Regions from separate parts of the Kitasatospora sp. NE20-6 genome, predicted to be linked through region 3. Evidence: riboswitches for the same ligand, from Rfam matches in the RefSeq annotation. Region 3 holds a riboswitch; each other region holds the start of a gene.

Region 1 (7,466 bases), on a different contig from region 3:
CCGGCACCCGGCGGGGCCGCAGCTTCACCGGCGCGTGGATGTGGGTGGCCGGTGTGCCGCTGCTCGGCCCGACGGTCTACTGCCGGTACGACATCGTGGTGACCGCGATCGCGGTCACCGGCCTGCTGCTCGTGCTGCGCCGTCCGGCGCTGGGCGGCCTGCTGCTCGGTCTCGGCGGCCTGGTGAAGCTGTGGCCGCTGCTGGCGCTGGCCGGCACGCCCCGCGGGCGCCGGACACGCCGTGCCTGGGTGTCGGCCGGCGCGACGGCGGCGGCCCTGGGCTTCCTGCTGACGGCGGGCATGAACGGGGCGTTCGAGTTCCTGACGTTCCAGAAGGAGCGCGGCATCGAGGTGGAGTCGCTGGGCGCGCTGCCGCTGCACTTCGCCCGGCTGTTCGGGTCGTGGGACGGCCAGGTCACGATGAACTACGGCTCGCTGGAGATGCTCGGCCCCTGGGTGCCGGTGATCTCCCGGGTGTCCGTGGCGGGCACGCTGGCGGGCTTCGGCTGGCTGCTGGTCTGGCGGCTGCGGGCGGCCCGCTGGCAGCCGTCGACGGCGTTCGACGCGGCGCTGGCGGCCCTGCTCGTGTTCACGGTGACGAGCCGGGTGATCAGCCCGCAGTACCTGGTGTGGCTGGTGGGCCTGGCCGCGGTCTGCCTGACGGTGCGCGGCACCAGCCAGAAGCCGGTCGCGATCCTGCTGCTGCCCGCGACGGTGCTCACCACGGTGGAGTTCCCGCTGCTCTTCAGCGCCGTCCAGCACAGCGAGCCGTGGGGCGTCGCGGTGATCACCGCGCGCAACCTGCTGCTGCTCGCGGCGACCGTGGTGTCCTGCCGCCGGCTGTGGCGCTCCACCCGCAGCGTGGAGCCGGCCCCCACCGTCGTGCTGCCGCAGGAGCAGCCCGTGCAGGGCTACCCGGTGCGCCCGGGCATCGCGTACGAGCAGGCGCTGCTGGACGACCTGGACCGGCCGCCGGTGCGCCCGGCGCCCACGGCCTGACGCCCGGGCGGTGCCGCCACGGCCGCGGCGCGCCGTCCCGCTCAGCGGCGCAGCTGCCGGACGAGGTCGGCGGACCAGGTCCTGGTGAAGCGGGCGACGTCGAGGCCGAGCTCGGCCCGCATGACGGCGTCCAGCCGCCCGGCGTCGCCCATCTCGCCGACCGCGCGGTAGAACGCGACGAGCCGCTTCGGCCCGAAGGTGCGGGCGATGAGGTCGCAGGCCAGCCATGCCTGCTCGTAGGCCTGGGCGATGCCCGCGGCGCCGGCGGTGAAGTCGGAGTCCGCGGGCAGGGCGGCGGGCACCCGGCCGTCGGTGACGTCGCGGCCGAGCTCGGGTGCGATCTGGCGCGGGGTGCGCCGGGCGCCGCGGTAGCCGGTGTAGTCGGCGACGCCCTCGGAGAGCCAGAGCGGCGTCCAGCTGCGGGTGGACGCCCGGGTGGCCACGTGGGTGGCCTCGTGGGTGACGACGACCTTCCGTCCGAGGTCGCTCAGGCCGCGGAACGCGTCCGGGTTGACGAGCACCCGGTCGGCCGGGGTGCCGGCCGGGGCGCCGCCGGCCGCGACGGTGACGGCCGCGATGCCCTCGTACGCGTCGGGGGCGACGTCGAGCATGCGGGCGAACTCCGGCTCGGTGGCGGGGGTGACGATCAGCAGCCGGCCGGGCCACGCCTCGCCCCAGAGCTCCGAGACGGCCGGCACGGCCTCGTCCGCGACGGCGGCGAGGGCGGCCAGTTCGGGTGCGCCGCCGAGGCCGAGCACCAGCGAGCGCTCCCCGCGGGCGACACCGACCTTCCCGAGGTCCCACAGGGCGGCGGCGGAGGCGGGCTCGTCCGCGGCGAGGAGCCATCCGTCGGCGGTCCGGTCGAAGGTGAGCCGCCGCGGCAGCACGGCCGGCTGGTCGTCGATGCCGCGCAGCCGGTGGGCGAGGCCCGCGGTCACGGTGAGGCTGCCGTCGGCGCCGGGCTCGCCGACCTCGCTGATGCGGTACTCGACGGCGGCGAACGGCACGGCGGCCGCGCGGTCGGCCAGCCGGGCCTGGGCCGCCCGGGCGGCCGGGGCGGTACCGGCGAGCAGGGCCGTGCGGTCGGCCCGCAGCAGGGCCCGGGCGCGGGCGGCGAGCAGGTCGGTCACGCGCGGGGGCACCCCCGGCACCGGCGCGCCGGGCCGCCCGGGCGAGAGGGCCGTGCGGCGGGCGGCGGCGGAGGGGACGGTGGGTCCGGAGAGCTGGGCCAGCCCGCCGAGGGCCAGCAGCAGGGCGGTGCGGCGCGGCACGCGGCCGTCGCCGGACAGGACGGACCGGCCCGCCCCGAAGCGTCGGGGCAGGTCGGTGACCAGGGGTTCGGCGTCCCCGCCGGCCGGGCCGGGGTGCCGGTAGGCGCCGCTCAGACCCGCACCACCCCGCTGACGGGCATGGCCTTGACGCTCTCGTAGCGGACCCGGGCACCGGGGTACGGGGCGTGCACGACGACCCCGCCGCCGGCGTACATGCCGACGTGGTGCATGTCCTTGTAGAAGATCACCAGGTCTCCAGGTCGTGCCTCGGAGAGGCTCACTCGCCGCCCCGCGTACGCCTGTGCCTGCGAGGTGCGCGGCAGGCTCACTCCGGCCTGCCGCCAGCTCCAGTACATCAGACCGGAGCAGTCGAAGGTGCCGGGCCCGGTCGATCCGTAGACGTACGGGGAGCCGATCCGGGAGACCGCGGCGGCCAGGGCGGCCGCGGCCCGCTCGGAGGAGGGGGGCTGGTCGCCGAGGTCGATGCGGTCGGTGCCGCGGGCCGCCCGGCGGGCCGCGTCGCGGGCGTCGTCGGCGACGAGCCGGCCCCGCTCGCCGGCGGTGAGGCCGCCGAGGAGGCGCTGGGCGTCGCCGAGGCGCTGCCGGATCTGCTCCTTGCTGTCGGCGAGGGAGCGGCGGACGTCCTCCAGCTCGGCGAGCTTGCCGGTGGCCTCGGTCCGGCGCTGGTCGAGCCGGCGCCGTCGTTCGAGGACGTGGCGGAGGGTGTCGTTCTGCCGGGTGTTCGCCTGGTCGAGGGCGCGGGCGCGGGTCAGGTAGCCGTCGGGGTCGGATTCCAGCATCAGCCGGACGGCCGGGTCGATGCCGCCGTCCCGGTACTGCGCGGCGGCGGCGGTCGCGAGGTCGACGGTGAGGCGGTTGAGCTCGTCCTGTCCCCTGGCGACCTGCGCCTGGAGGGACGAGGCCTCGGCCTGCAGGCGCTTCTGCTGGTCGAGTGCGGCGTTGGCCTGCTCGCTGGCGTGCTCGGCCTCGTCGTACAGCCGGTCGACCCGGGTCCTGACGTCGGCGGTGTGCGCGGACGGGTCCGCGGGCACCTCGGGTGCGCCGTACGCGCTGCCGCCGACGGTGGCGCCGAGGGCGGTGGTGGCCGCGGCCGTGAGCACCAGGGCCCGGGCTAGGCCGTGGACGCCGGGCAGTTGGGGGCGGCGGTGCGCGGGCATGCGGCGGTGGCTCCGTTCCTGCGGCGGGACGCCGCCGCCGCCCGGGCCGGGCGGCCGTCCTCGCGGACGTCCGGGGGCAGACGTTAGCGAGTCCGACCGATCTAGTCCAAACCCCTCCATCACCGAATATTTGACCTCCAATCGGACATCAGCCCGGGTGCGGGCCCCGCCGGCCGCGCCGGACGGCCGCGGGCCCGGCCCCTCCGTCGTCGGAGGGACCGGGCCCGGGCGGGGTGCTGCGTGCGCGTCAGATCCGCACGATCGCCGAGATCGGCATCACGGTGGCGGAGGCGTACCGCACGTTGGCGCCGGTGTGCGGGGCGTGGATGATCTGGCCGCCGCCCACGTACATGCCGACGTGGTGCCGGTCGCCGTAGTAGACGATCAGGTCGCCGGGCTTGGCGTTGGCGATGTTGGTGCCGATGTTGGTGCCGGCCCCCGCCTGCGACTGCGAGGTGCGCGGGATGGAGACACCCGCCTGCCGGTAGGCCCACTGCATGAGGCCGGAGCAGTCGAAGTTGGCGGGCCCGGCGGCACCGTAGACGTACGCCACGCCGAGCTTGGTCTTGGCCGCGGCGACGGCGACGGCGGCGTGGGAGCCGGCCGGCAGGTCGACGGTGTCGAGGACCGGGCGCGCGGTGTCGCGGGAGGCGCGGTCGACGCTCGCCTTCGCGGCGGAGGCGGCCCTGGCCTCGACGGCGGCGAGCTCGTCGCGCTCCTTCTGGGTGAGGGAGTCGAGCAGGGCGGTGGCCTTGGCCAGCTTGCCCTGGATCTCCTCCTTCTTCGTCCTGAGCGAGCGGGTGGTGCTGTCGAGGTCCGCGAGCTTGTGCTCGGCCTCGGCCTTCTGGGCGTCGAGCTTGGCCTGCTCGGTCCTGAAGGACTTGAGGGTGTCGGCCTGGGTGGCGTTCATCCGGCTGACCGACCCGGCCTGGCTCAGGAACTGGTCGGGCTCGCTGGAGAGCATCAGCTGCACGGTGGGCGAGATGCCGCCGTCGCGGTACTGCTGGGCGGCGACCCCGGCGAGGCGGCCCTGCACCCCGCTCACCTGGGCCTGCTGACGGGCGACCTGGTCCTGCAGCTGGGTGACCTGCTTCTGCAGGGTCTGCTGCTTCTCGGCCGCCGCGTTGTACTGCTCGCTGGCGACCTCGGCCTGCTCGTTGAGCTGGTCGACCTGGGTCTTGACCTGGTCCTTGGTCGGCGCGGGGTCGGCGTGGGCACCGGTCTGGGAGGAGAGCGCGACCGCGGTGGCCGCGGCAGCGGTCAGGATCGAGGCACGCGTGCGGCCGACAGGCTTGGGACGACGATGGGACGCCACGAAGGCGGACTCCTTCTTCCTCACACCGCCTACCGGGTGAGCTGACGGGTTCGGGCCGGAAGCTGCCCTACGACGTCTCACCGCCCGCCCCTGCGGCCCGCGGACTCCCGCGGGCCGGCCGGCGCGGCCGGCCTGACGCCGATTCACCCCGGGGGAACGTGGTTCCCCGGCTCCGTTCGACAGCGCCCCCTCAGGGGCCTCCCCGTAGGCAGTTCACACTGCCCAGCTGCGTCGCGGACTCGGCGGCGACCACCGCCGTCACCCGGGTTGGGTGATCGACTCCGCGGCGGTCCGTGGGATGACCTTAGTAACCGATCCGTGATCCGTTCAAATCCTTGTCGGAAAAATCTCGGATCAACGACCGTTCCCATCGGTGAATACGACCGGTCCTGAACGGATTTCCATGGTCAGCTGATGGTTTCTCATCCGACGAGCAGGAAATCGGACGCCCGGACGTGGGGGAGATCACAGGAGGATCTCCGCCAGCCCGGGCGTGTCACGCGGCATCAGAAACGCCGCGGATGAGGCATATGTCCGATCTGCTACCGCGGGGTCAGACCCGGCGGATGGTCTTGATCGGCATGACGGTCGCCGACGCCACCTTCACCACGTCACCGGTGTGCGGGGCGTGCACCATCAGACCGTTGCCGATGTACATCGCCACGTGGTGCGCGTCCGAGTGGTAGATGATCAGGTCGCCGGGCTGCGCGTTGGCGATGTTGGTGCCGACGTTGACGCCCACGGTCGCCTGCGACTGCGAGGTGCGCGGCAGCGAGACGCCGGCCTTCGCGTACGCCCACACCATCAGGCCCGAGCAGTCGAAGGAGTTCGGGCCCGTGGCGCCCCACACGTACGGCACGCCGCGCTTGCTGAGGGCGGCGCTCACGGCCGCGGCCGCGTAGCCGGACGCCGGCGGCAGGTTGCTGATGTCGACGCGGTCGCCGGCGCGGGAGGCGCGGCCCGTGATGGACGCGCGCTCGGCGGCGGTCAGCGAGCTGAGCAGGCGCTGCGACTCGGAGAGCTTCTTCTGGACCTCGGCCTTGGCCTCGTTCAGCGTCTGGGTGGAGCGGTCCAGCTCGGCGAGGATGGCCGCGGCCTCCTGCTTCTGCTGGTCGAGCCGGCGCTGCTGCTCCTTCAGGCTCTTGAGCGTGGAGGCCTGGGTGTCGGTGGCCTGCTCGTTGCTCGACGCCTTGTCGAGGTAGTTGTCGGGGTCCGACGAGAGCATGAGCGCCACCGTCGGGTCGACGCCGCCGGTGCGGTACTGGTCGCCGGCGACCGCGGACAGCCCGGACGCGACCTCGGTCAGCTGCTGCTGACCGCGCGCGATCTGGTCCTGCAGCTGGTCGGCCTGCTTGCGGAGCTGCTCGCCCCGCTCCTTGGCTCCGTTGTACGTCTCGGACGCCTGCTCCTGCTCCTCGAGGAGCTTGTCGACCTGGACCTTGACCTCGTCCTTGGTGGGCTTTGCCGGGGCGGCGTGGGCGCTCGCCTGGGCGGAGAGGGCGACCGCGGTCGCGGCTGCAGCGGTGAGCACGGATACCCGCGCGCGGCTCGGCTGCTTGGGACGGCGGTGGGAGGCCAAGGGTCTAGCTCCTTCTTCCTGCTGGACTCACTCGATCGAGTGAGGTCCGGAAAATAGGTTTGACGCCAGACCCTAGTGAAGATCCGCCTCCGGCGCCACTCCCCTCCGCTGCGAAGTCGGCCCCCCGACCGGGATTTCACCAGCCCGACACAACCTCGCCACCACCGCTCCGACCTGGGCCGACGCCCCGTCAGGGCCGGGAGAGCCGGTTGAGCAGCAGAATCGACGCCACGGGGCGGGCCCCCGCCTTGCGCACGCCCTCCGCGACCTCGCGGTCCGTGGAGACCACCACCACCGGCCGCCCCTCCGGCTCGGCCCGCACCATCCGCCGGATCAGCTCGTCCGCGGTCTCCCCGGTACGGCTGAAGCGCACCCGGACCCCCCGCGGCGGCGCCATGATCACCGGCACGTCGAGGTCCTGCCCGTCGAAGACACAGGTCACCTCGGCGTGGGTGCGCTGCGCCAGCATGGCCAGCCCGCCCAGCAGCCGCAGCCGCTGCTGCTCCAGCGGCAGCGCGGGGTAGCCGGTCTTCGTGACGTTGTAGCCGTCCACCACCAGGTGCACCTGAGGAATCGCCAGCAGCTGGTCGAGCAGGGCCGGGTCGTCCTCGGCCAGACCCCGGCGGGCCACGTCGTGCGGGTTCGCCGAGGACGGCTCCACCGCGTCCACCAGGTCCGCCGGCCGCAGCTGGGCGACCGGCAGCGCCAGCTCCCGCTGCAGGCCCTGCGCCGACTGCAGCACCGTGTCGAGCAGCAGCCGCAGCCGCATGTCCTCCACGCTGCGGCCCTCGCGCGCCGAACGGCGGCCCGCCTCCGAGGCGGTCTCCAGCTCGGTGATGCGGTGCCGCAGCCGCCGGGCCTCGCCGTCCGCGGCACTGCGCTCCGCCGCGGACGCCGTCCGGACGCCGTCCAGCTCGGCCTGCACCTTGCGGGTCTCCGCCTGGGCCCGCCGGGTGTCGCTCTCCAGGGAGCGGACGCGCTTGCGCAGCGACTCGGCCTCCCGGCGCACGCCCTCCGACTCCGCGCGCTGGCGCTCCAGGTCGGCGCGCGCCGCCGCCCGGACCTCGGCCAGCTCGCCCTGCAGCTTCTCCACGATCCGGGCCGCCTCGGCGGCCGCGCCCTCGG
Region 2 (7,466 bases), on a different contig from region 3:
CAGATCCTGGTCACCTGGGCCTACCGACTCGGCTTCGGCCAGATGCCGCGCGACTACGCGCAGTCCGCCACGTACGGCGTGATCCTGCTGTCGATCCTGATCGTCTTCACCAGCTTCTACCGCCGCTGGCTGGCCCGCAACGAGCAGGCGAACGGATGACCGCCGCCGCCAGCGCCCAGCAGCCCAGCGACCTCGACGAGGCAGGTACCCCGATGACCGTCACCACCGAACGCCCCACCGCCGAAGCCCCCGCCGCCGCCCGCGCCGCCAAGCCCGCCAAGGTGCGCGGCCGCGAGGAGCGCAGCCCGCTCGCCACCGTGCTCAGCCACGCCGCGCTGATCGGCGCCAGCCTGATCGCGCTGTTCCCCGTCGTCTACATCGCCTACATCTCGCTCGGGCCCGACGACATGGACTACCTGCACCCGGGCGACATCTTCGGCAAGGCGACCCTGGCGAACTACGGCAAGGTCCTCAACAACACCGACTTCTTCACCTGGTTCGGCAACTCGGTGATCATCGCCGCCGGCACCACCGTCTTCGGCGTCATCGTCGCGGCCTCCACCGGCTACGCGGTCTCCCGGATGCGCTTCGCGGGCTACAAGCAGCTGATGTGGGTGCTGCTCGTCACCCAGATGTTCCCGATCGCCGTCCTCATCGTGCCGATGTACTACATCCTCTCCAGCCTCCAGCTGCTGGACAGCTACGTCGGCCTGATCCTGGTCTACTCCGGCACCACCGTGCCGTACTGCGCCTGGCTGCTGAAGGGCTACTTCGACACCATCCCGCAGGAGATCGACGAGGCCGGCCGCGTCGACGGCCTCTCGCCGATCGGCACCTTCTGGCGGCTGATCCTGCCGCTCGCCCGTCCGGGCCTGGCGGTCGCCGCGTTCTACTCCTTCCTCACCGCCTGGGCCGAGGTGGCCTACGCCTCGACGTTCATGCTGAGCTCCGACAAGTACACGCTGGCCGTCGGCCTCCAGTCGTTCATCAGCGAGCACGACCACCAGTGGCAGCTCATGGCCACCACCTCGGTGCTCATCGCGCTGCCCGCCGCACTGGTCTTCTACCTCGTGCAGCGCCACCTCGTCACCGGCCTGACGGCCGGAGCCGCGAAGTCGTGACGCGCTGACGCGCCGCACGCTTCCGACGTACCGTCACATCACGCTCTGTTCGCCACGAATCCCCAAGGGATGACTGTCCAATGACCCAGAACCTGGCCGACGCCTCCCGGCCCGCCCCCGTCCCCGCCGCCGAGCCGATCGCAGCGAGTGCGGGCGCGTCCAGAGGCTGGTGGCGGGACGCGGTCATCTACCAGGTGTACCCGCGGAGCTTCGCCGACGCGAACGGCGACGGCATGGGCGACCTCCCGGGCGTCCGGGCCCGCCTGCCCTACCTGCGCGACCTCGGCGTCGACGCCGTCTGGCTGTCGCCGTTCTACGCCTCCCCGCAGGCCGACGCGGGCTACGACGTCGCCGACTACCGCGCCGTCGACCCGATGTTCGGCACCCTGCTGGACGCCGACGGCCTGATCCGCGACGCCCACGCCCTGGGCCTGCGGATCATCGTCGACCTGGTGCCCAACCACTCGTCCGACCAGCACGAGTGGTTCCAGCGGGCCCTGCGGGAGGGCCCCTCCTCGCCGCTGCGCGAGCGGTACCACTTCCGCCCCGGCCAGGGCGAGAACGGCGAACTCCCCCCGAACAACTGGGAGTCCATCTTTGGCGGCCCGGCCTGGACCCGCACCACCGACCCGGACGGCACCCCCGGCGACTGGTACCTGCACCTCTTCGCCCCCGAGCAGCCCGACTTCAACTGGGAGAACCGGGCCGTCGCCGACGAGTTCCGCTCCATCCTGCGGTTCTGGCTCGACATGGGCGTCGACGGCTTCCGCATCGACGTCGCCCACGGCATGGTCAAGGCCCCCGGCCTGCCCGACCTCGTCACCGGCGGCGACCAGCTCAAGCTGCTCGGCAACGACGTCATGCCGTTCTTCGACCAGGACGGCGTGCACGCGATCTACCGCGATTGGCGCCGGATCCTCGACGAGTACCCGGGCGAGCGGATCGGCGTCGCCGAGGCCTGGACGCCCACCGTGCAGCGCACCGCCAACTACGTCCGCCCGGACGAGCTGCACCAGGCGTTCAACTTCCAGTACCTCGGCACCTCCTGGGACTCCGCCGCGCTGCGCGAGGTCATCGACCTCTCGCTCGACTCGATGCGCCCGGTCGGCGCGCCCACCACGTGGGTGCTCTCCAACCACGACGTCACCCGGCACGCCACCCGCTTCGCCAACGAGCCGGGCCTGGGCACCCAGATCCGCACCGCCGGCGACCGCGAGCTCGGCCTGCGCCGCGCCCGCGCCGCCAGCCTGCTGATGCTCGCCCTGCCCGGCTCCGCGTACATCTACCAGGGCGAGGAGCTCGGCCTGCCGGACGTCACCGACCTGCCCGACGAGGTCCGCCAGGACCCGTCGTACTTCCGGGCGGCCGGCCAGGACGGCTTCCGCGACGGCTGCCGCGTGCCGATCCCGTGGTCGGGCACCGAGGCCCCGTACGGCTTCGGGCCCTCCGCCGGCGGGCCGTCGTGGCTGCCGCAGCCCGCCGAGTGGGCGCAGCTCAGCGTCGAGGCGCAGACCGGCGACCCCACCTCCACCCTGGAGCTCTACCGCTCCGCGCTGAGCGTGCGGCGCGCCCAGCCCGCGCTCGGCGCCGGCACCGAAGTGACCTGGCTGGAGGCCCCGGAGGGCGTTCTCGCCTTCCGCCGCGACAGCGCCGAGGGCTCGTTCGTGTGCACCGCCAACACCACCGGCGAGTCGGTCCGCATCCCGTCCCCGGGCCGTCTGCTGCTCGCCTCCGCCGAGGCCGGCCGCGAGGGCGGCGAGATTCTTCTGGCAGCCGACAGCACCGTATGGTGGGCGGTCTGACATGGTTGCAATAGGCTCTGGGATCGTGACTACAGCGCGACTCTCGGACATCGCAGCGCAGGCGGGGGTCAGCGAAGCCACCGTCAGCCGTGTACTCAACGGTAAGGCGGGTGTCTCCGCCGCCACCCGCCAGACCGTTCTGGCCGCACTCGACGTGCTCGGGTACGAGCGGCCCACCCGCCTGCGGCAGCGCAGCGCCGGGCTGATCGGCCTGATCACCCCGGAGCTCAGCAACCCGATCTTCCCGGCCCTGGCGCAGGTGATCGAACAGGTGCTCAGCCGGCACGGCTTCACGCCGGTCCTGTGCACCCAGACGCCCGGCGGCTCCACCGAGGACGAACTCGTGGAGATGCTGGTCGAACGCGGCGTGGCCGGCATCGTCTTCGTGTCCGGCCTGCACGCCGACACGACCGCCGACCACGACCGCTACAACAAGCTCATCGGCCGGCAGGTGCCGTTCGTGATGATCAACGGGTACAGCGAACGCATCGCCGCACCCTTCATCTCACCGGACGACCGGGCGGCCATGTGGATGGCCGTCCAGCACCTGGTGGAGCTCGGCCACACCACCATCGGCCTCGCGGTCGGGCAGAAGCGGTACGTGCCCGTGCTCCGCAAGATCGAGGGCTTCACCGCGGCCGTCCGGGAACTCCTCGGACGCACGCCCGAGGAGGCCGAGAGCTTCGTCCACCACACGCTGTTCAGCGTGGAGGGCGGACACGCCGCGGCCGGCGCGCTCCTCGACAAGGGCTGCACCGCCATCGTCTGCGGAAGCGACATGATGGCGCTCGGTGCGATCCGGGCCGCCCGGCAGCGCGGGCTCTCCGTGCCGCAGGACGTCTCGGTCGTCGGGTTCGACGACTCGCCGCTGATAGCGTTCACCGAGCCGCCGCTGACGACGATCCGGCAGCCGGTGGAGGCCATGGCCACCGCCGCGGTCGACGCCCTCCTGGAGGAGGTCGGCGGAAACCCGCCGCAGCGCGCCGAGTTCATGTTCCAGCCGGAGCTCGTCATGCGCGGCTCCACGGCGGCCGGCGGCCGCTGACCCGCACCGGGCGAGGCAGGCACGGCAGGCACGACAGATACACCAGGTACGGCAGGTACACCAGGCACGGCAACGCCGATGGCCCCGGAGAGCGGTCTCTCCGGGGCCGTCGGCGTTGCCGTGCGGTGCGGGGCCGTGCAGGGCCCGTACGGGCCGCTCGGCCCCCGCTCAGCCCTCCTCCGCCCCCCGCTGCGGCCGGGCGGTGCGGTGCGCGTCGGCGGGGTTCCCGGTCCGGGCCTCGGTGCGCCGTCCGCGCGCCAGGTAGTCACGGACGATCAGCTCGACGGCGTCCTGCGGGTTGCCGGTGCCGGACAGCAACATCACCTCGATCGCCAGATCGGCGTCCAGGGTGACGGTGACCTTCGCCATGGCGGTGCTCCTCAACTCCGGGGAGCAGCAGCCTAGGGGCTCCGGAGGGCGGGGTCGCCGGTTCTGCCGGAGCCCGGAGTCCGGAGATCGGAGTCCGGAGTCCGAGGGTTGGGGGCCGATGGTCGATGGCCGCAGTCCGGCCGTCGGATGCCGGGTGTGCGGCACCGGCGGAGGAAGGCGCCCGGAGGCAGGTGCCCCGGGCAGGTGCCCCCGGGGAAGGCGCGGAGTCGGGTGCGGTCCCGGGCGGGCGGGCCTCCCTGCCCACCCGCCGGGGCCGCACCCGGGCGTGCCCGACGGGCCCGGCCCGGCAGATCGGCCGGGCCGGGCCCGTCGGCGCGCCGAAGCCGCCCCGCCGGTCCACCCCTCTGTGCCAGGAGCGGGCCGGCCGGACGGCGGTCGGGAACCGGCGGTCTGCCGTGAGGTCAGATCCGGCCGGCGAAGTCCGGCGCCCAGTTGGCGACGGTCTGGGTGCGGACGCCCGCGCTCGGGTTGGCCGCCTCGACGTACTTGCCGTCGCCGACGTACATGCCGACGTGGTAGACACCGGAGTTGGCGCCGTTGTTGGACCAGAACAGCAGGTCGCCCGGCTGCAGGTTGTCCAGCGAGACGCGGGTGGAGAAGTCGGCCTGGTCGGCGGCGACGCGCGGGATCGCGATGCCGGCGGCCTTGAAGGCGGCCTGGGTCAGGCCGGAGCAGTCCCAGCCGCCGTTGCCGGTGCCGCCGTAGATGTAGGCCTGGCCGACCTTGGAGAGGGCGAAGTCGACTGCGGCGGCCTTGGAGCCGGTGGCGGCCTTGGCCGGGGCGGCCGTGGTCGCGGCGGCGGTGGTGGCCGTGGTGGTGGTCGCGGTCTTCGCGGGGGCCGGGGTCTGCGCGGTGGCCGAGGTGCCCAGCGACAGCTTCTGGCCCGGGTAGATCGAGTGCGGGCCCTGGGTCAGGACCGACTTGTTGATCTCGTAGAGCTTCTGCCAGCCGCCCTGCACGTGGTTGTGGTCGGCGATGGTGGAGAGCCAGTCGCCGGCCTTCACGGTGTAGGTGGCGCCGGTGCGGTGGCCCCAGGACTGCTTGCCCTGCCAGGACGTGCCGCCCTGCGAGGTGCCGGAGGCGGTCGACCCGGTGCCGGTGCTCGGGGCCGTGGTGGCCGGGGCGCTCGGCGCGGTGGTGGCCGGGGTGCTCGGCGCGGTGGTGGCGGAGCCACCGGTGCTGATCTCGGGGGCGGGGCCGCCCTTGGTCAGACCGGCCTGGACGGAGCAGACGGGCCAGGCGCCGGGGCCCTGGACGGCCAGCACCTTCTCGGCCGTGGCGATCTGCTGGTCCTTGGTGGCGAGGTCGGCGCGGGACGCGTACGAGGTGCCGCCGAAGGCGGCCCAGGTGCTGTTGGTGAACTGCAGGCCGCCGTAGAAGCCGTTGCCGGTGTTGATGTGCCAGTCGCCGGAGGACTCGCACTGGGCGACCTTGTCCCAGGTGGCGACCGAGGCGGCGGAGGCGGTGCCGGCGGTGAGGCACGGGATCGAGAGGCCGATGCCGACGACGCCGGTGGTGGCGAGGATGCGGCGGCTGCGCTTGGAGTTGATGGACAGCATGAAGGAGCGTTCCTCTCCCACGCCTGCGAGGTGAGCTGTCGGATTCGGGCTGGAGTTGCCCGGCCGCACGTGCGGACACGTCGAAATGACGTTTCTGCGCGTGCGGCTTCACCCCAAGCCGGGGAACGGCGCTGGACCGTTCCCTGGCGACTTACCTGGTTCCCCCGCCCCTGCCGAAGTGCGTTTCGCTTTGCCAGTCGGACCGCCGGCAGGACTCGGCGTTCGGGCCAACTGGGTCCGTGTGACCACGAACGTGGGAGGACATTAGGCAGAGATAAGTTCAAACTGCAAACATGTGTGAGCCCGATCACAGTGGATCTTGTATGAATTCATGATCGATTATTCGGCGCCGTTCCGGTCGCCTTCGGCCGCTTTCGCGCAAACCCGTTGAGCCGAAACGGGCTTGTTTATGCTTCAGGCGTCGGGGCCCCGGGCGGCGGCCCGGGGAGGGGTTTCACCGATCATGGAACGCGACGAGGACATGCCGGCGGCGCCGGGGAAGCCCGTCTCCCACCGCCGGGTCGGCCGTCGGCGGATGCTCGGCTGGACGGCGGTCTCCGTCGCCGCGGCAGCCGTCGGCGGCGGCGCACTGCTGCGCCGCCCGGCGGCCGGCGAGGCCGGCCCTGTGGCCCGCACGGTGGCCCCCTCCGGTGCCACCCAGGCGGCCGTGGCCGGGCATTCGCACGGCGCGCCGCCCCCGGAGAGCCCGACGCCCTCCCCGCTCGACCTGACGGGCCGCCGGTGGTCCGACGCGGGCGGCTGGGGCGGAACCGTGCCGGGCCCGCGGACGGCGGTGCGCATCGCCGACCGCGTGCTGCTGGACACCGACGCCACCGTGGCCTCGCTGCTCGTCGAGCCGGGCGGCTCGCTGGTCTTCGCGCCCGGCAGCAGCGTGACGCTGGCGTCCGCCGGCAACGTCGAGGTCCGCGGCACCCTCGCCCTGGTGCCGGACGACGGGGCGGTGCACGCCCTGCGCTTCCCGTCGGTCGGTGAACGAACCTTCGTCGGGGGCGGCATGGGGGTGGTCGGCACGGACACCGGCCTGTGGGTCACCGGCGCCGGGCGCCTGCGCCTGGACGGTGCCGCCAAGACCGCGTGGGTGCGCGCCGCCCGTCCGCTGAAGGCCGGCGACACCGCCCTGGAGCTCGCCGCCGTGCCCGCCGGATGGCGCGCGGGCGACGAGCTCGCCGTCGCCCCGACGGGCCCCCCGTCCGAGGACGGCTTCTCCACCCGGTACGATCTGTGCACGATCCGACGGGTCGACGGCCGCACCGTCACCCTCGCGGAACCGCTGGCGCACGCCCACCCCAGGGTCGCCGTGGGCGGTGGCGTGACGGCCGGCGCCGAGGTGCTCAACCTGACGCGCAGCGTACGGATCGAAGGCACCGCCAAGGGCCGCGCGCACGTCCACCTCACGAGCTCCCGGCAGGCCGAGATCCGGCACGCCGCCCTGCGCTGGCTCGGCCCGCGCCGCGCGGGCAAGGAGCGCTGGAACGGCGAGCCCGTCACCGAGCCCGTGCTCGGACGCTACGGCCTGCACTTCCACATG
Region 3 (7,466 bases):
GGGCTGTCCGGTGTCCCCGGCGGGGGCGGGGTCGACTCCTGGTCGGACACTTTCACCTTCTCGACAGCACGGCGGGAACGCCCCAGCCTAGCGCCGGGCCACGGGCCGGCTCCATTGTCCCACCCCCGGGTCTCTCGACGGTCGAGAGACCCGCGCGGCTCCCGCGGCCGCCGCGGTCCGGCTGCCGAAACGCCTGCGGCGGACGCACCCGGCGGCGGGGCCCGTGACCTGCGGCTGCCTCCGTTGCCGCAGCCGCAGGGGCAGGCGTACGGTGGCCACACGGCCCCGCGCGCACGCCTTCCCGGCTGCCCACCGTCGCCGCTCCCCCCGTCACCAGCCGGACCGCACCGCCGGAGGCCGACGATGGCCGACCCCGCGTTCCTGAGGACACCGCGCCTCCTCCGCGAGCGGCGGGCCGTCGCGGCCCGTGTGCACGACTGGGACGAGGTCTACCGGCCGCGGGCGCTGCTGCCCATCGTCGGCGGCCAGGCCTCCCGCTGCATGGACTGCGGGCTGCCGTTCTGCCACCAGGCCTGCCCGCTGGGCAACCTCATCCCGGAGTGGAACCGCCTGGTCTCCGCCGACGACTGGCGTGACGCGGTGGAACGGCTCTCCGCCACCAACAACTTCCCGGAGTTCACCGGCCGGCTCTGCCCCGCACCCTGCGAGAGCGCCTGCGTGCTGGCCATCAACGCCGACGCGGTGACCATCAAGAACATCGAACTCGCCATCGCCGACCACGCCTGGGAGCACGGGCTGGAGCAGCCCCGGCGTCCGGCGCGCACCACCGGCCGCACGGTGGCCGTGGTCGGCTCCGGACCGGCCGGGCTCGCCGCCGCCCAGCAACTCACCCGCGCCGGACACTCCGTGACGGTCTACGAACGCGCCGACCGGGTCGGCGGGCTGCTGCGCTACGGCATTCCCGACTTCCGCCTGGAGAAGCACCGGCTCGACCGCCGCATCGACCAGCTCCGCTCGGAGGGAACGGAGTTCCGTACCGGGGTGACCGTGGGCAGCGACCTCCCCGCGGACGCGCTGCGGACCCGCTGCGACGCGCTGGTGCTCGCCGTCGGAGCCACCTCCTGGCGCGAACTCCCGGTGCCCGGACGGGAGTCCGCAGGCGTGCACCAGGCCATGGAGTATCTCCCGCTGGCCAACCGGGTGGTGGCCGGCGACCTGCCCGTCTCGCCGGTCGACGCCCGCGGACGGCACGTGGTCGTCATCGGCGGCGGCGACACCGCCGCGGACTGCGTCGGCACCGCCGTACGGCAGGAGGCTCTGGACGTCAGGCAGTTGGACATCAATCCGCGGCCGCCGACGGCCCGCCCGAACGCCCAGCCCTGGCCCGTCCACGCGAAGGTCCGCCACGAGACCACCTCCCACGAGGAGGCCGGCGAGCTGTGGCCCCCGCGTCCGGACGAGCACGACATCCGCGCCTACGCCGCCGCCACCGTCCGCTTCGACACCGACCCGGCCGGGCGGGTCCGGGCCGTCCGCTTCGCCGAGGCCGCCCCCGGCAGCCGGGCACCGGTGCCCGGCACCGAACAGGCCCTCGCCGCCGACCTCGTGCTGCTCGCCCTCGGATTCACGGGCCCCGACCACGGCGCCGTCCTCGCCGGGCAGTTGGGCATCGGCCTGGACGCCCGCGGCAACCTCGCCCGGGACCACCGCTTCGCGGCGGGCCCCGACGGCGTCTTCGTCGCCGGGGACGCCGGCCGCGGGCAGTCGCTCGTGGTGTGGGCCATCGCCGAGGGCCGCGCGGCCGCCGCCGCCGTCGACCGCTACCTGACCGGCCGGGACGAACTCCCCGCCCCGATCTGCCCGGAGGACCGGGCGATCACCGCCGAGGACCTGCCGCCCCTGCCGACCTGACCGCCCGGTCGGGCTGCCCCACCGCCACGGATCCGCCGCGGGTCCGCCGCAGGTCCGCCGCAGGTCCGCCGCGGGAGGCACCGCCCCCGTCACGGCACCGATGCCGTCACGGCGTCGCCGACAGCCGCTCGCGGACACAGGCGCGCAGCCACGCGTGGGCCGGGTCGGCGTCGTGCCGCGGGTGCCAGGCCAGGCCGATCGGCAGCGTGGGCAGGGCGAGCGGGATCTCGAAGGTCACCAGGCCGAGCGCGTCGGCGAGGTCCCGGCTGCGGGTCGTGACCAGGCCGACCAGGTCGGTCGAGCGCAGCACGAACAGCGCCGCCGGGTACGTCGCGAGGGTGCCCACCGTCGTCCGGGCGAGGCCGAGTTCGGCGAGCGCGGCGTCGATCGGACCGGTCAGCCGGCCGCGCCGGGAGACCCCGACGTGCCGGGCCGCGGCGAAGGCGGCGGGGGTGACCGGGCCGTCGAGCAGCGGGTGCCCGGGGCGGACGACGCCCAGCATGGTGTCCTCGTGGAGCAGTTCGACGTGGACCTCGGGCGCGGTGGTGTCGATCACGCCGACCTCCAGGTCGGCGGCCCCGTCGCGCAGGCTCGGCGCGTCCAGGTGGCTCTCGCCGAGGAAGCGGAGCCGCACCCCCGGCGCCTCCGCCGCGGTGCGGGCGAGGAGTGCGGCGCCGTGCGCGGCGGCGAAGGCCTCGTGGGCGAGCACCGTGAAGGTGCGGTCGAGCGCGCGCAGGTCGACGCGCCCGGCCGCGGTGAACAGCCCGCGGGCGCGTTCGACGACCGCCCGGACCTCCGCGTGGATCGCCAACGCGTGCGGTGTGGGCACCATGCCGCGTCCCGCCCGGACGAGCACCGGATCCCCGAGGGCCCGGCGGATCCGTCCCAGGGTGCGGCTCATGGCCGGCTCGGAGAGGTGGAGCCGGGCCGCGGCCCCGGAGACGCTCGACTCCTCGACGAGCACGTCGAGCGCGGCCAGCAGGTTCAGGTCCATTCCGGATTGCACGGGACGCATTCCTCTCTTGCGAAACTTGCACTGGAGACAATCCCACACCCGCCCTACCGTGAACGGGAACCCACACCCGCCCGCTCCCGGAGGAGCTCCCTTGCCCATGCCCGCCCCCGGCCGGTCCGCCCCGCACGGCCCCGCCACCGCCCCGCCACCGCCCGGCCCTGCCGCGCTGCGCCGGCCGACCCTGCTCACGATGTGCGCCTGCGTGCTCGTCGCACAGGGCATGGTCGCCGCGATCAACCTGCTGCTCCCCCGGCTCGCCGCGTCCGCCCTGCATCCGTCCGCCACCGGGCTGCTGTGGACGGTCGACGCGTACGTCCTCGTCTTCGCCGGCCTGCTGATCCCGGCGGGCGCGTGCGGCGACCGCTACGGGCGGCGGCCCGCCCTGCTCACCGGACTCGCCCTGTTCGCGGGCGGCGCCTGCCTGAGCGCCGCCGCCGGACCGCTCGGCTCGGTGGCGGTGCTCGTCGCCGGGCGCGCGGTCTCCGGCGCGGGCGCGGCGCTGATCATGCCCGCCACCATGTCGGTGCTCACCGAACTCGCCGGCCCCGGGCACCGCGTGAAGGCCCTCGCCTCCTGGACCCTCGCCATCGGGCTCGGCGGCCTCGTCGGCAACCTCGGCGGCGGCCTGGTCGCCCAGTACCTGCCCTGGGAGGCGCTGTTCTGGGCGATGGCACCGCTCGCGGCCGTGCTGGCCGCCGCCGTGCTGCGCACCGTCCCCCGGCTCCCCCGGCACCCCGCCGCCCCCGACCCGCTCGGCTCGGTGCTGCTCACCGCGGGCACGGGCGCCCTGCTGTACGGCATCGTGGAGGGCCCGTCGCGCGGCTGGGCCTCGGCCCACGTGCTCGGGGGCTTCGCGGCGGGCGCGGCCCTGCTGGCCGGCTTCACCCGCTACGCCCTGACCGCGCGCCACCCCCTGGTCGACCCGCGACTGTTCGCCTCCCGCAGGTTGCGGGCGGCAGCACTCGGCACCGCCGCGTCCTTCTTCGGCCTGTTCGCGCTGTTCTTCGTCAACGCGCAGTTCCTGCAGTACGTCAAGGGCTACTCGCCGGCGCGGACGGGCTTCGCGATCGTGCCGCTCACGGTCGGCATGGCCCTGGTGCCCCGGCTCGCCGTCCGGCTGCAGGCCCGGCACGGCGTGCGGTTCGTCGCCGGGGGCGGGCTGGCGCTGATCGGCGCCGGGCTGCTCGGCATGTCGACCGCCGGACCGGCCACCCCGTACCCGCTGTACGCGGTCTGGCTGCTGGTGCTCTCCGCCGGCCTGGGCCTCTGCGCCCCCGGGCTGACCCACGCGGTGATGTCGGAGCTGCCGCCGCGGCAGGCCGGGCTGGGGGCGGGGCTGAACACCGCGGCCCGGGAGTTCGGCGCGGCCCTGGGCGTCGCGGTGGTGGGCACGGTGCTCACCGCCCGGCTCGGCCCCGGCGGGGTCCACGGCGGCTCCGGGGCGGCGGAGTTCGCGGCCGCGACGGCCGTGGGCCTGCGGGTGGTCGCCGTACCGGTGCTGCTGGCGGCCGTGGCGGTCACGCTCGGTCTGCGCGGCCGCGCGGACGGCGGGGCCCGGAAGAACCCCTGACCGCCCGACCGCCGGACCGCCCGACCGCCCGACCGCCCGACCGCCTGAGGGCCCGCAGGGCCGGGCGGGCCCCGGGAGGCCGGCACCGCGGGCGGCGTCGCCCTCGGCCACCGCCCGCTCACGCCGGGCGAGGCCTGCCGCGGTCGGGGCCGCCCGGCCGGAGACCTGCCGGGGCGATCGGCCCCGCGACGGCGTCACGGCGGTCCGCGGCCCCGCGACGCCCCTGGTGGCGGCGCCCTCGCGCTCGGGTGCGGACGAACCGTTCCGCCACGAACCGGTCGCGCACCGGCACCCGCACCGGCCGCCCCACCGGCGGCGCGGCACTCCGCTCGGACATTCGTTCGTGTGGCGATGAGCCCCCGACCGCAGGCCCCGGCGCGCCCGGACCGCTCCCCGCGTGAATGCCGCCGCGGGCGCCGGACGGGTGACGCCGGAATTCCCCGCGGTGAATTCCACGGGAATGGGGAGCGCAATAGGCGCATTTTCCGCCGTGTCACCCTGCACAATCCCCACGCATCCTGCGCACGCCCCGGGAGGCGCTGCCGGACGCCTCCGGCGGCCGCCCGATCGGGCCGCCACGGCCCGTCCGACGCCGCCTCACCTGTGGCGCGGCCGTGCGCACCCATGGGGCCGCCGCCCCGGATCCCGGGCCGCCCGGCCGAAATGCGGCACGGTGACGGGACAGCACTGGTGATGATTGTGTGATGGTCGGGATGCTGGCTTGTTATCGAGGTGACGATCCCTCTAATCTCCGATCAGCCCGCCACAGCACGGGCGCCCGAAGCGCGGCACGCCGAACCCTGCCCACCGCGCCCACCGGGTCATCGACCAGAACCTGGGCAGGGACGGGGGACCCACGACTCGTCGCCGTCCCCGACGGCTTGGGGTGAAGCCGCGTCCGCGCGGCCGGGCCACCTCCCGGTCCGAACCCGACAGCTCACCTCGCAGGCGTGCGGAGAGGGAACTCGATGGGTTTCATCGGCTCGGGCCGCCACCGCCGCCCCACCCAGACCGAGCGCGCCGTGTCGGCCGCCGGTGTGGCCGGCGCAGGCCTCGCCATACCGCTCCTGGCCGCCACCAGCGCCCACGCGGCCCCCGTCACCACCTGGGACGCCGTCGCCCAGTGCGCCAGCGCCGGCGACTGGAGCCGGGCCACCGGCAACGGCTCCTACGGCGGCCTCCAGCTCGACCTCGACACCTGGGTCGCCTACGGCGGCAGCCCCTACGGCGCCTCCCCCGACCACGCCACCAAGGAGGAGCAGATCACGGTCGCCGAGCGCGTGCTCGCCGACCGCGGTGCCCGCACCTGGGGCAGCTGCGCCACCACCGCCGGGCTCACCGGGGAGGGCCGGCCCGAGGCCGCCGAGCCCACCGCCACCGCCTCGGCGACCCCCGCCCCGACCGCCACCACGACGGTGACGGAGAGCCGCAGCCGGAGCTCCGCCCCGGTGTTCCCCGGCATGCAGGGCCGCGACGCCAACGGCATCTACTGGTACCAGGTGGACGGCGCCTGGTACTGGACCACCAGCCAGGCGGTCTACGAGGCGCACACCGCCGTCACGGCGAGCCCCTCCGCCCCGACCACCACCACGGGCACGCCCGGCACCGTCCTGCCCGGCCAGGACGCCGGCACGCCGACCGCACCGGTCACCACGCCGCCGGCCCCGACGGACGGCACCGGCACCCTGCCGGGCACCGGCACCACGCCCACCACCGACACGCCGGTCACGGGCACGCCGGCCACCGGGGCGCCCGCGACCGGCCTGCCCGCCACCGACGGGACCGCACCGGCCACCGGCACCGACCCGTCCGGCGCCGCGGAGTCGGCCGACCCGGGCGCTCCCGCCACGACGGTGACGGAGGCTCCGCCGGCCGCCGAGCCGGACACCTACACGGTGGCGGCGGGCGACACGCTCTCCGACATCTCGGCCAACCACAAGCTGGGCGGCTGGAAGAACGTCTACAGCGGCAACTCGACCACCATCGGCGAGGACCCCGACCTCATCAAGCCCGGCCAGGTGCTCAAGATCGGCTGAGCCCGCCCGACGAACCCACGAGGCCGTCGGCACCCCGGACCCCCGGAGTGCCGGCGGCCTCGGCGCGCGTGCCGGCACCGGCCGTCCGGCCCGGCCCGCAGTCCGTGAAGCGGTCCGGTCGAGGCGGCCCGCACCCGCTCCCGCATCCAGCATGCGGGAGCGCTCCCGCAATTAACGGCCCATCCTGCGCAGAGCCTTGACGGCTCAGGAGGCTCCGACTACAACTGCCTTCGCATCACCATCCACCGCATCTTCTGCGGGATTTACGCTCAGCATGCCGCGCTCCACCCCACCGGAGAAGCTCGGCACGGCCCGGACGAACAGGACTTAATGGGAGCGCTCCCACATATAGCCCCACCGCCGGACCTGACGCCCACGCACCCGCAGCCCCCGCCCGCCCACCCCGAGGAGCCCCTGTGACACGCCCCAGCCGTCGTATCGCGGCCGCGAGCGCCGCCGTCGCCACCGCCGCGGTCTGCTGTCTGCCCGCCACCGCGTCCGCCGCACCGGCCCAGGGCCCCGGCCGCGCTCCCGCCCCCGGCGCCTCGTTCTACGTCGACCTCGACAGCAAGGCCGCCCACCAGGCCGTCACCGACCTGAAGGCCGGCGACTACACGAACGCCCTCGCCATGGCGAAGATGGCCTCGTACCCGGTGGCGCAGTGGTTCAACGGCACGGCCACCCCGCAGGAGACCACCACCGCGATGGCCGACCTGCAGAGCCGCGCCGCACGGCAGCACCAGGTGCCGGTGGCCGTCGCCTACAACGTGCCCGGCCGCGACTGCTCGCAGTACTCCGCGGGCGGCGCCTCCAACTCGTCCGAGTACGCCGCCTGGATCGACGGCCTCGCCAAGGGCATCGGCAACCGGCAGACCGTCGTCGTCCTCGAACCGGACGGCCTCGCCCTCAGCCCGACGTTCTGCGGCGGCACCGCCCAGCAGCAGGCCGACCGCCTCGCCGAGATCAACGGCGC
Region 4 (7,466 bases), on a different contig from region 3:
TCCAGCTGCTCGCGCATCCGGAAGATCTCCTTGGCCTGGATCTCCAGGTCGGACACCTGACCGCGGCCCGTCTCGGTGTACGGCTGGTGGATCAGGATGCGGGCGTTCGGGAGCGCCATGCGCTTGCCCGGCGTACCGGCCGCCAGCAGCACCGCGGCGGCGGACGCCGCCTGGCCCATGCAGACGGTGGTGATGTCGGGCTTGACGTACTGCATGGTGTCGTAGATGGCGGTCAGCGCCGTGAACGAGCCGCCGGGCGAGTTGATGTACATCTGGATCTCGCGGTCCGGGTCCATCGACTCCAGGCACAGCAGCTGCGCCATGATGTCGTTGGCCGAGACGTCGTCCACCTGCGAGCCGAGGAAGATGATGCGCTCCTCGAACAGCTTGGCGTACGGGTCGTACTCGCGGATGCCCTGCGAGGTGCGCTCGACGAAACGCGGGACGATGTAGCGGCCCTCGGCACGGGCGCCCTGGAACTCGCCGCGCGGCGTGTAGGGAGTGTTCATGGGGTGTTGGGTCCTCCGAAGCGTACGGTCAGGGAGTCTGCTGGCGGGAGCGGTCAGGACGCTCCGCCGCCGGTGCCGCCGCCGCCCGGGACGTCCGCGGCGCTGTGCATGATCTCGTCGATGAGGCCGTACGCCTTGGCCTCCTCCGGGGTGAACCACCGGTCGCGGTCGGAGTCCGCGGTGACCCGGTCGAAGGTCTGGCCGCTGTGGTGCGCGATCAGCTCCGACATCCGCTTCTTGGTGCGGAGCAGCTGCTCCGCCTGGATCCGGATGTCGGAGGCCGAGCCGCCGAGGCCGGCCGAGGGCTGGTGCATCAGGATGTTGGCGTTGGGCAGCGAGAAGCGCTTGCCCTTGGCACCGGCGGTCAGCAGGAACTGGCCCATGGAGGCCGCCATGCCCATCGCGATGGTCACCACGTCGTTCTTGATGTACTGCATGGTGTCGTAGATCGCCATGCCGGCCGTGATGGAGCCGCCCGGCGAGTTGATGTACAGGAAGATGTCCTTCTCCGGGTCTGCGGCCAGGAGGAGGAGCTGCGCGGTGATCTTGTTGGCGATGTCGTCGTCGACCTGCTGGCCGAGGAAGATGATGCGCTCGTTGAGCAGCCGGTTGTAGACCTGGTCGCCCAGGCCGCCGAGCACGTCACCGGCGGCGGCGCGGGGCGCCGTCAGGCCATCCATCTGCATCTGCGGGAACGTCACTTAGCCACCTGCTCAGTCGATCTGCGTGTGTGTCGCTGTCCATCGACCCTAACGCGCAGGCCGGGCCGCAGAATCCCCCACGCAGAACTGTTCGCTGTGAGCGCAGGGTGCACGCGGGAATACGGCAGCGGCCCGGACACCGTGCGGTGTCCGGGCCACTGGAGGCCGATCGGCGGGATCGGCGCGGGGAGGATCAGGCCTCGTCCGCGACCTCGACGGTCTCGACGGCGTCGGACGCCTCGGTCTCGTCCTCGTCGTCCTCGAAGGAGACGGCCTCGCCGTTGCTGTCGGTCACCTTGGCGGCCTCGACGACCAGCGCCAGCGCCTTGCCACGGGCGACCTCGCCGACCAGCAGCGGAACCTGGCCGCCCTGGACGATCTGCTGCGCGAACTGGTCCGGGGTGAGACCCGAGCCGGCGGCGCGGCGGATGAGGTGCTCGGTCAGCTCCTCCTGGGAGACGTTGAGCTCCTGCTTGGCCACGATCTCGTCCAGGACGAACTGGGTCTTGATGCCCTTCTTCGCCTGGTCCGCGGTCTCCTGCTCGTAGTCCTCGACGGACTTGTCCTGGGTGGCCAGGTAGGCCTCGATGGTCAGGCCCATCGGCTCCAGCTGGTGGTGCTCCAGGTTGTGCTTGCGGGTCTCGACCTCGTCCTTGAGGAGCTTCTCCGGGTACTCCATCTCCACCCGGGTCAGCAGCTCGTCGAGGACCTTCTCCTGGGCCTGGGTGGCCTGGTCGAACTCCTTCATGCGCTCCAGGCGCTTGGTGGAGTCGGCCTTCAGCTCCTCCAGCGTGTCGAACTCGCTCGCCAGCTGGGCGAACTCGTCGTCCAGCTCGGGGAGCTCCTTCTCCTGGACGGCGGTCACGGTGACGGTGACCTCCGACTCCTTGCCGGCCTCGGTGCCACCCTTGAGCTCGGTGGTGAAGGTCTTGGACTCGCCGGCCGACAGGCCGACGACGGCCTCGTCGATGCCGTCCAGCAGGCGGCCGGAGCCGATCTCGTAGCTCACGCCGGTGGCGGTGCCGTCCTCCGGCACCTCGCCGTCGACCTTGGCCTCCAGGTCGACGACCACGACGTCGCCCTCGGCGGCGGCGCGCTCGACGTCCTTGACGGAGGAGAAGCGCTCGCGGAGCTGCTCCAGCGACTTGGCGACGTCCTCGTCCGACACCTCGATGGCGTCGACGGTGACGGAGATCTCCGAGAAGTCAGGCAGCGTGATCTCGGGGCGGACGTCGACCTCGGCGGTGAACTTGAGGTCACCACCGTCGGCGATCCGCTCGACACCCTCGATGTCCGTGATGTCGGGCTGGCCGAGGACATCGATCTTGATCTCGTCGACGGCCTGCGTGTAGAAGCGCGGCAGGGCGTCGTTCACCGCCTCCTCCAGCACGGCGGCACGGCCGAAGCGCTGGTCGATGACACGAGCCGGAATCTTGCCCTTGCGGAAGCCCGGGACCGAGACCTGCTGGTTGATCTTCTTGTACGCCGCGTCGAGGCTGGGCTTGAGCTCCTCGAAGGGCACCTCGACGGTGAGTCGAACCCGGGTCGGGTTCAGAGTCTCGACGGCGCTCTTCACGGTTAGGTCTCCTATTGGGCTTGCGGTCGGGTTGTCTCCGCCCGACGTCGCCGGCCGGTAGGCCGATCGGGCGAGACGGGCGATGGGCGGTTGGGGCTGCATCTCCCGTACGGGGGTGGACGGTGAGCGTGACTCCTCGCCCTCGGGCGGTCGCGGTCCGTGTAATCGCCACAGGCACCACCGCCAGCGGTCCATCCTACCGGTACCACGAAAGCAACAGGGCCCCGCCCGCCTGACGAGACCCTGCCGAAACTGTCGGGGTGGCCGGATTCGAACCGACGGCCTTCCGCTCCCAAAGCGGACGCGCTACCAAACTGCGCCACACCCCGTAGTGCCGAGAGGAAGAGTACACGCCGGTCCGGGGCCCCTCCGCGCAATATCGGAGGCCGCCCGGGCGAAAGCGGTGTGCATTTCGCCGACCCGACCAGGTAGGCTGGCCAACGTCCTCGCGGCCGACCCCGGCCCGGGGGCGACGTGCCGTCAACGCACGCATGCGGGCGTAGCTCAATGGTAGAGCCCCAGTCTTCCAAACTGGCCACGCGAGTTCGATTCTCGTCGCCCGCTCCACCGCCCCGGCCCCAGCTCAGCGACATGATCGCGGAGCTGGGGCCGTTGTCGTTCGACGGCCCGTCAGGGCGGCGTGCCCGTTCCGCGCCCGTGCCGCGCCCGGCCGGACCGGTCGTGGTCCCGCCCTGCCGCGCCCGGCCCCGCTCCGAGGAGGGCCGGGGCGCGCGGGAGTCCGCACGGGCGGGCGGGGCTGCCGGTGCACCCCCGGCGTGCGCGCGGTCGCACGGCCTGCCGCCGGTTCGGGCCACCCGTCCCGGAGCGGGCGGCGATCCCCGGACCCGGCCGGAACGGCCCGACGGAAACGGCCCGACGGAAACGGCCCCGGGTCGGCGGGTGGACCGCCGGCCCGGGGCCGTTTCCGTGCTGCGGCCGAGGTCAGCCCAGGTAGTGACGGACCACACGGGCGGCGTACGCGTCGGTGTCGAGCATGCCCGCGCGGGCGGAGTCGGAGCCGCCGTCGTTGGAGCCCACGGTGTTGTCCTGGCCGGCGTTGAAGATGTCGTCGCCCGCGAGCTGGTTGAAGTTGCCGATCACGATCGTCGGGTTGAAGGAGTCGCTGTCGGCGACCGCGGACGCGGCCGGCAGGCAGGCGGCTCCGGTGACGGCCAGGAGAACGGCGGCGCGGCGGAGTGCTCGGGTCATGAGGGGTTCCCTTCCACGTTCCACGACGGGGTTTGTCGTGGCTGCGACAGTAAAAGGAAGGGCGCGCGGCCCCGGGGACGTTCGGCCGGTCGGTGGCGTGTTGACGCCGCACGCCCCGGCACGGGAAGCGCCGCGAGGGCGGAGGCCGGGGCGGACCGGACCGGGACCGGGAACGCGACCGGGAACGGGACCGGGGCCGGGAACGGGACCGGAACGGGGACGCCCGGCGGAACGACGGAACGGCGGAGAGGAAAAGGCCGAGGCCCGGCCGGGGATCCGTGGATCTCCGGCCGGGCCTTCGGGTGGCGCGGGGTGCGTCAGACGCGGACGCCGTGGGCGGCGAGGTACGCCACCGGGTCGATGTCCGAGCCGTACGACGGGGTGGTGCGGATCTCGAAGTGCAGGTGCGGGCCGGTCACGTTGCCGGTGGCACCGGAGAGGCCGATGACCTGGCCGGCGGTGACGGTCTGGCCGACCGAGACCTTCAGCGCCGAGAAGTGCGCGTACTGGGAGTACTTGCCGTCGGCGTGCTTGATGACGACGTTGTTGCCGTAGGCGCCGCCCCAGCCGGCCTCGACGACGGTGCCCGCCGCGATGGCGTGGATCGAGGTGCCGGTGCTGACCGCGAAGTCGACACCGGTGTGGTAGCCGCTGGACCAGTTGGAACCGGCCTTGTGGTACGGGGTGCCGAGGCCGGAGGAGACCGGCGCGACGTAACCGGAGGTGGCGGCGGGCGCCTTGGCCTCGGTGGTCGGGGCGGCGGGCTTGGCGGCCTCGGTCTTGGGCGCGGCCGGCTTGGCGGCCTCGGTCTTGGGCGCGGCGGGCTTGGCGGCCTCGGTGGTCGGGGCAGCCGGCTTCGGGGTGCTCGCGACCGGGGCGCGGTGCTCGGAGCGGGAAGCCGCGGCCGAGTCGGCCTTCTTGGTCTCGGCCTGCGGCGCGGCCGCGGCGGCCTGACCGGAGACGGAGAGCTTCTGGCCCGGGAGGATGAGGTTCGGGTTGCCGCCGATGACCTGGCGGTTGTCGTCGTACAGCTTCTTCCAGCCGCCGTCGACGTGCTGCGCACCGGCGATCTTGGACAGGGTGTCGCCGTGGACGACCTGGTACGAGGCGGCCTGCGCCGGGGCGGCGGCCGGGGCCGCGGCCGGGGCGGCGGCCGGGGCGGCAGCGACGGGGGCCGCGGCCTGGGTGCCGGCGCTGTGGGCGCTGGCAGCGGTGACGGGGATGGCGATCGCAGCGGCGGCCACACCGGTGGCGACGGCGACGCGGGACAGACGGGTGCCCAGAACGGACATGGAGTTGTTCCTCTCCTACGCCTACGAGGTGAGCTGTCGGGTTCGGGCTGGGAGATCGCCCGGTCGCGGAAAATGACGCGACTTCACCCCAAGCCGTCCCGGAACTACCGGGCGCGGCACTTACCTTGGGTCCCCCGCTCCTGCCGTGCACAGATGGTGCGTGACCCCGGGCAGCGGCAGGACTCGGCGTTCCACCCGGTGGCCCGCCCGGTCGGTGGCCGGGCAGACCATGAGAAAAACCTATGGACCGCTCCGCTGGCAAGCCGCCCCCTCCGAGGGGCCGTCACGAGCACTCCCGGCGGTCACTCTCCGCCGGGGCGAGGTGGGCAGAGCGCAGTCGCCGCAGTGACCGTGCGTATCCGGATCATGTCCGCGCGGGAGATTCCGCACCCCGCGTGGCCGGCCGGTCGCGGCGGGGCACGGATCATGCGCACCCCGGTGACCCTGGTCACGAGGGCCTCCCGGAGGCCCTTTCCGGGCCCGCCGGACGTCCGGGGAACCGCGTCCGCGGACCGGTGTCACCGGGCGGACGTCCGGCCGATAGCCTCGCTCGCGAGCGATGTTCGACCCCTTTTCGAGCAAGGAGCCCCTTTTGCGGGCGCAGGCCAGGCTGGAGACGGTCCAGCGCAGCGTGATCCGGGAGATGGCCCGGTACGGGCAGCGGTTCACGGTGGACGGCAGCGTGCTGCGCGGGCCCGGCACGACGGCGGTGGCGGTCCGCGAGCACCCGGGCGAGGACGGCGCGGTCGGCCACGTCGACCTGGGCTTCGTCCTGCGGCTGGGGCAGGCGGACGGTCCGGTGATCTGGGACTGCACCGCCGGGCGCGGCCGCACGGAGGAGGAGAAGCTCGACAGCGCCGTGCGCATGTGGGCGACGACCACCGCGGCGGCCGTGGTGGAGATGCAGGAGCGCCGCGGCGAGCACGGCGACCACGTGCGGCCCGGGGAACTGCCCGGGTGGCACGCCGTGCAGGGCCCGGCGGCGGTGTTCGGCTTCGGGAGCGACCGGCTGGCGGAGTGGCTGGCCGGCAACCAGCTGCTGCCCGCACTGGCGGACGCCCTGCGGCCCGGGCTGCCGTCGACCGGGGTCACCGGGGTGAAGGTGTTCCTCGGCGGCCGGGCCGGCGAGGAGGTCGCGGAGGTGCGGGTCGACGGCACCGTGTCGGAGCCGGCGTCGGCCGCCCTGCGCGCCCTCGGCTGGCCGCGCGGCGAACGCCTCTGCTGGGCACGGCTGTTCGTCCTGCTGGTCCCGGACGGGCAGGAGGCGCAGGCGGTGCCCGCCGGGTCGGCTCCGGCCCCCGGGGCGGCACACGGCGGCCCGGGGGTGCTGCGGCGCGGCCTGCTCGCGCGCTGGCGGCAGGCGCGGCCCGGGCGCTGACCTGGCCGCGCGGAAGCGGCGGCCGGGTCGGCGCTGCGGTCAGCTGGCCACGGAGGAGATCGTCTTCGCGAGCTGGCTGAGGAAGTCCTGGATCGGCTTGGCCGCCGTGGACTGGCTCACCATGAAGCCGAAGAGTGCTGCGATGATCGCGTGACTGGTCTTCAACTGCTTGTTGCGGATGAAGATCACGACGATCACGCCGAACAGGAACAACGCGGAGACGGAGAAGGCCACCCGGACTCACTTCCTCAATCTGTGGCGGGGGTTCTTGCTGGAACCCCGTGTCGAAGCCGGACCGCGGCCTGCGCCGACCGTCCCTGGCACGAGTCGGCCGATCCCGTCGCCATGGAGGTGCCCTGCAGGACCCGGCCGCCTGCTGCCTGCCGCACGTGCCGCCCCCCATCCCCCGAGCTCCGACCAGCCCACCCGGACTCAGTGTGGTCGTTCGTGCTGCCTGCGTAAAGGACTTGCCGGAAGCACGGGGCCCGGATCCTGCCATGTGAGACGAATTTCCGCCGACCGAGACGATAGCGGAAGCCTTCTGACGAAGCGTCCGCGGGGGCGGGGTGAACACGCCTCATTGGCCAACAAGCAGGCCCGGGCGGTGTGATCCATCCGGGGGAGGCTCCGCCAGAATGGCCGAAGATCACCTCCCAGGGGTTGACAGGTGCTACTGCCGCCACACCAGCAGCACGGCGCGGTCGTCGTTGACGTCCTTGGCCACCGTCTCGATGAGCCGGCCGGCCGCGCCGCGGAAGCCGTTCACCACCAGCCGGTCGGCCTCGCCCATCAGCCGGTCCA

What was found. A riboswitch is a leader RNA that binds a small molecule or an ion and turns the genes downstream of it on or off. The one in region 3 is predicted to bind cyclic di-AMP.
Region 1: another riboswitch for cyclic di-AMP. It lies ahead of SNE206_RS28150 (NlpC/P60 family protein); the one in region 3 lies ahead of SNE206_RS30025 (transglycosylase family protein).
Region 2: another riboswitch for cyclic di-AMP. It lies ahead of SNE206_RS17145 (transglycosylase family protein); the one in region 3 lies ahead of SNE206_RS30025 (transglycosylase family protein).
Region 4: another riboswitch for cyclic di-AMP. It lies ahead of SNE206_RS05790 (peptidoglycan DD-metalloendopeptidase family protein); the one in region 3 lies ahead of SNE206_RS30025 (transglycosylase family protein).

The regions. Positions count from the first base shown of each region.
Region 1 is NZ_BPRL01000048.1:32,691-40,156, reverse strand. It holds gene SNE206_RS28165 (glycosyltransferase 87 family protein) at 1-998, shown strand, start outside; gene SNE206_RS28160 (hypothetical protein) at 1,040-2,269, opposite strand; gene SNE206_RS28155 (NlpC/P60 family protein) at 2,380-3,447, opposite strand; gene SNE206_RS28150 (NlpC/P60 family protein) at 3,695-4,762, opposite strand; cyclic di-AMP (ydaO/yuaA leader) riboswitch at 4,773-4,957, opposite strand; gene SNE206_RS28145 (NlpC/P60 family protein) at 5,316-6,341, opposite strand; gene SNE206_RS28140 (NYN domain-containing protein) at 6,532-7,466, opposite strand, start outside.
Region 2 is NZ_BPRL01000019.1:160,550-168,015, forward strand. It holds gene SNE206_RS17120 (carbohydrate ABC transporter permease) at 1-159, shown strand, start outside; gene SNE206_RS17125 (sugar ABC transporter permease) at 213-1,121, shown strand; gene SNE206_RS17130 (glycoside hydrolase family 13 protein) at 1,202-2,923, shown strand; gene SNE206_RS17135 (LacI family DNA-binding transcriptional regulator) at 2,925-3,968, shown strand; gene SNE206_RS17140 (hypothetical protein) at 4,137-4,337, opposite strand; gene SNE206_RS17145 (transglycosylase family protein) at 4,760-5,917, opposite strand; cyclic di-AMP (ydaO/yuaA leader) riboswitch at 5,925-6,110, opposite strand; gene SNE206_RS17150 (hypothetical protein) at 6,381-7,466, shown strand, end outside.
Region 3 is NZ_BPRL01000054.1:58,522-65,987, forward strand. It holds gene SNE206_RS30005 (MarR family winged helix-turn-helix transcriptional regulator) at 1-50, opposite strand, end outside; gene SNE206_RS30010 (glutamate synthase subunit beta) at 364-1,872, shown strand; gene SNE206_RS30015 (LysR family transcriptional regulator) at 1,979-2,887, opposite strand; gene SNE206_RS30020 (MFS transporter) at 2,985-4,457, shown strand; cyclic di-AMP (ydaO/yuaA leader) riboswitch at 5,273-5,424, shown strand; gene SNE206_RS30025 (transglycosylase family protein) at 5,426-6,493, shown strand; gene SNE206_RS30030 (glycoside hydrolase family 6 protein) at 6,910-7,466, shown strand, end outside.
Region 4 is NZ_BPRL01000005.1:46,247-53,712, reverse strand. It holds gene SNE206_RS05820 (ATP-dependent Clp protease proteolytic subunit) at 1-509, opposite strand, end outside; gene SNE206_RS05815 (ATP-dependent Clp protease proteolytic subunit) at 563-1,189, opposite strand; gene tig (trigger factor) at 1,404-2,786, opposite strand; tRNA gene SNE206_RS05805 (tRNA-Pro) at 3,042-3,115, opposite strand; tRNA gene SNE206_RS05800 (tRNA-Gly) at 3,280-3,353, shown strand; gene SNE206_RS05795 (hypothetical protein) at 3,729-3,995, opposite strand; gene SNE206_RS05790 (peptidoglycan DD-metalloendopeptidase family protein) at 4,313-5,287, opposite strand; cyclic di-AMP (ydaO/yuaA leader) riboswitch at 5,293-5,486, opposite strand; gene SNE206_RS05785 (DUF6348 family protein) at 5,847-6,665, shown strand; gene SNE206_RS05780 (hypothetical protein) at 6,705-6,899, opposite strand; gene SNE206_RS05775 (PP2C family protein-serine/threonine phosphatase) at 7,336-7,466, opposite strand, start outside.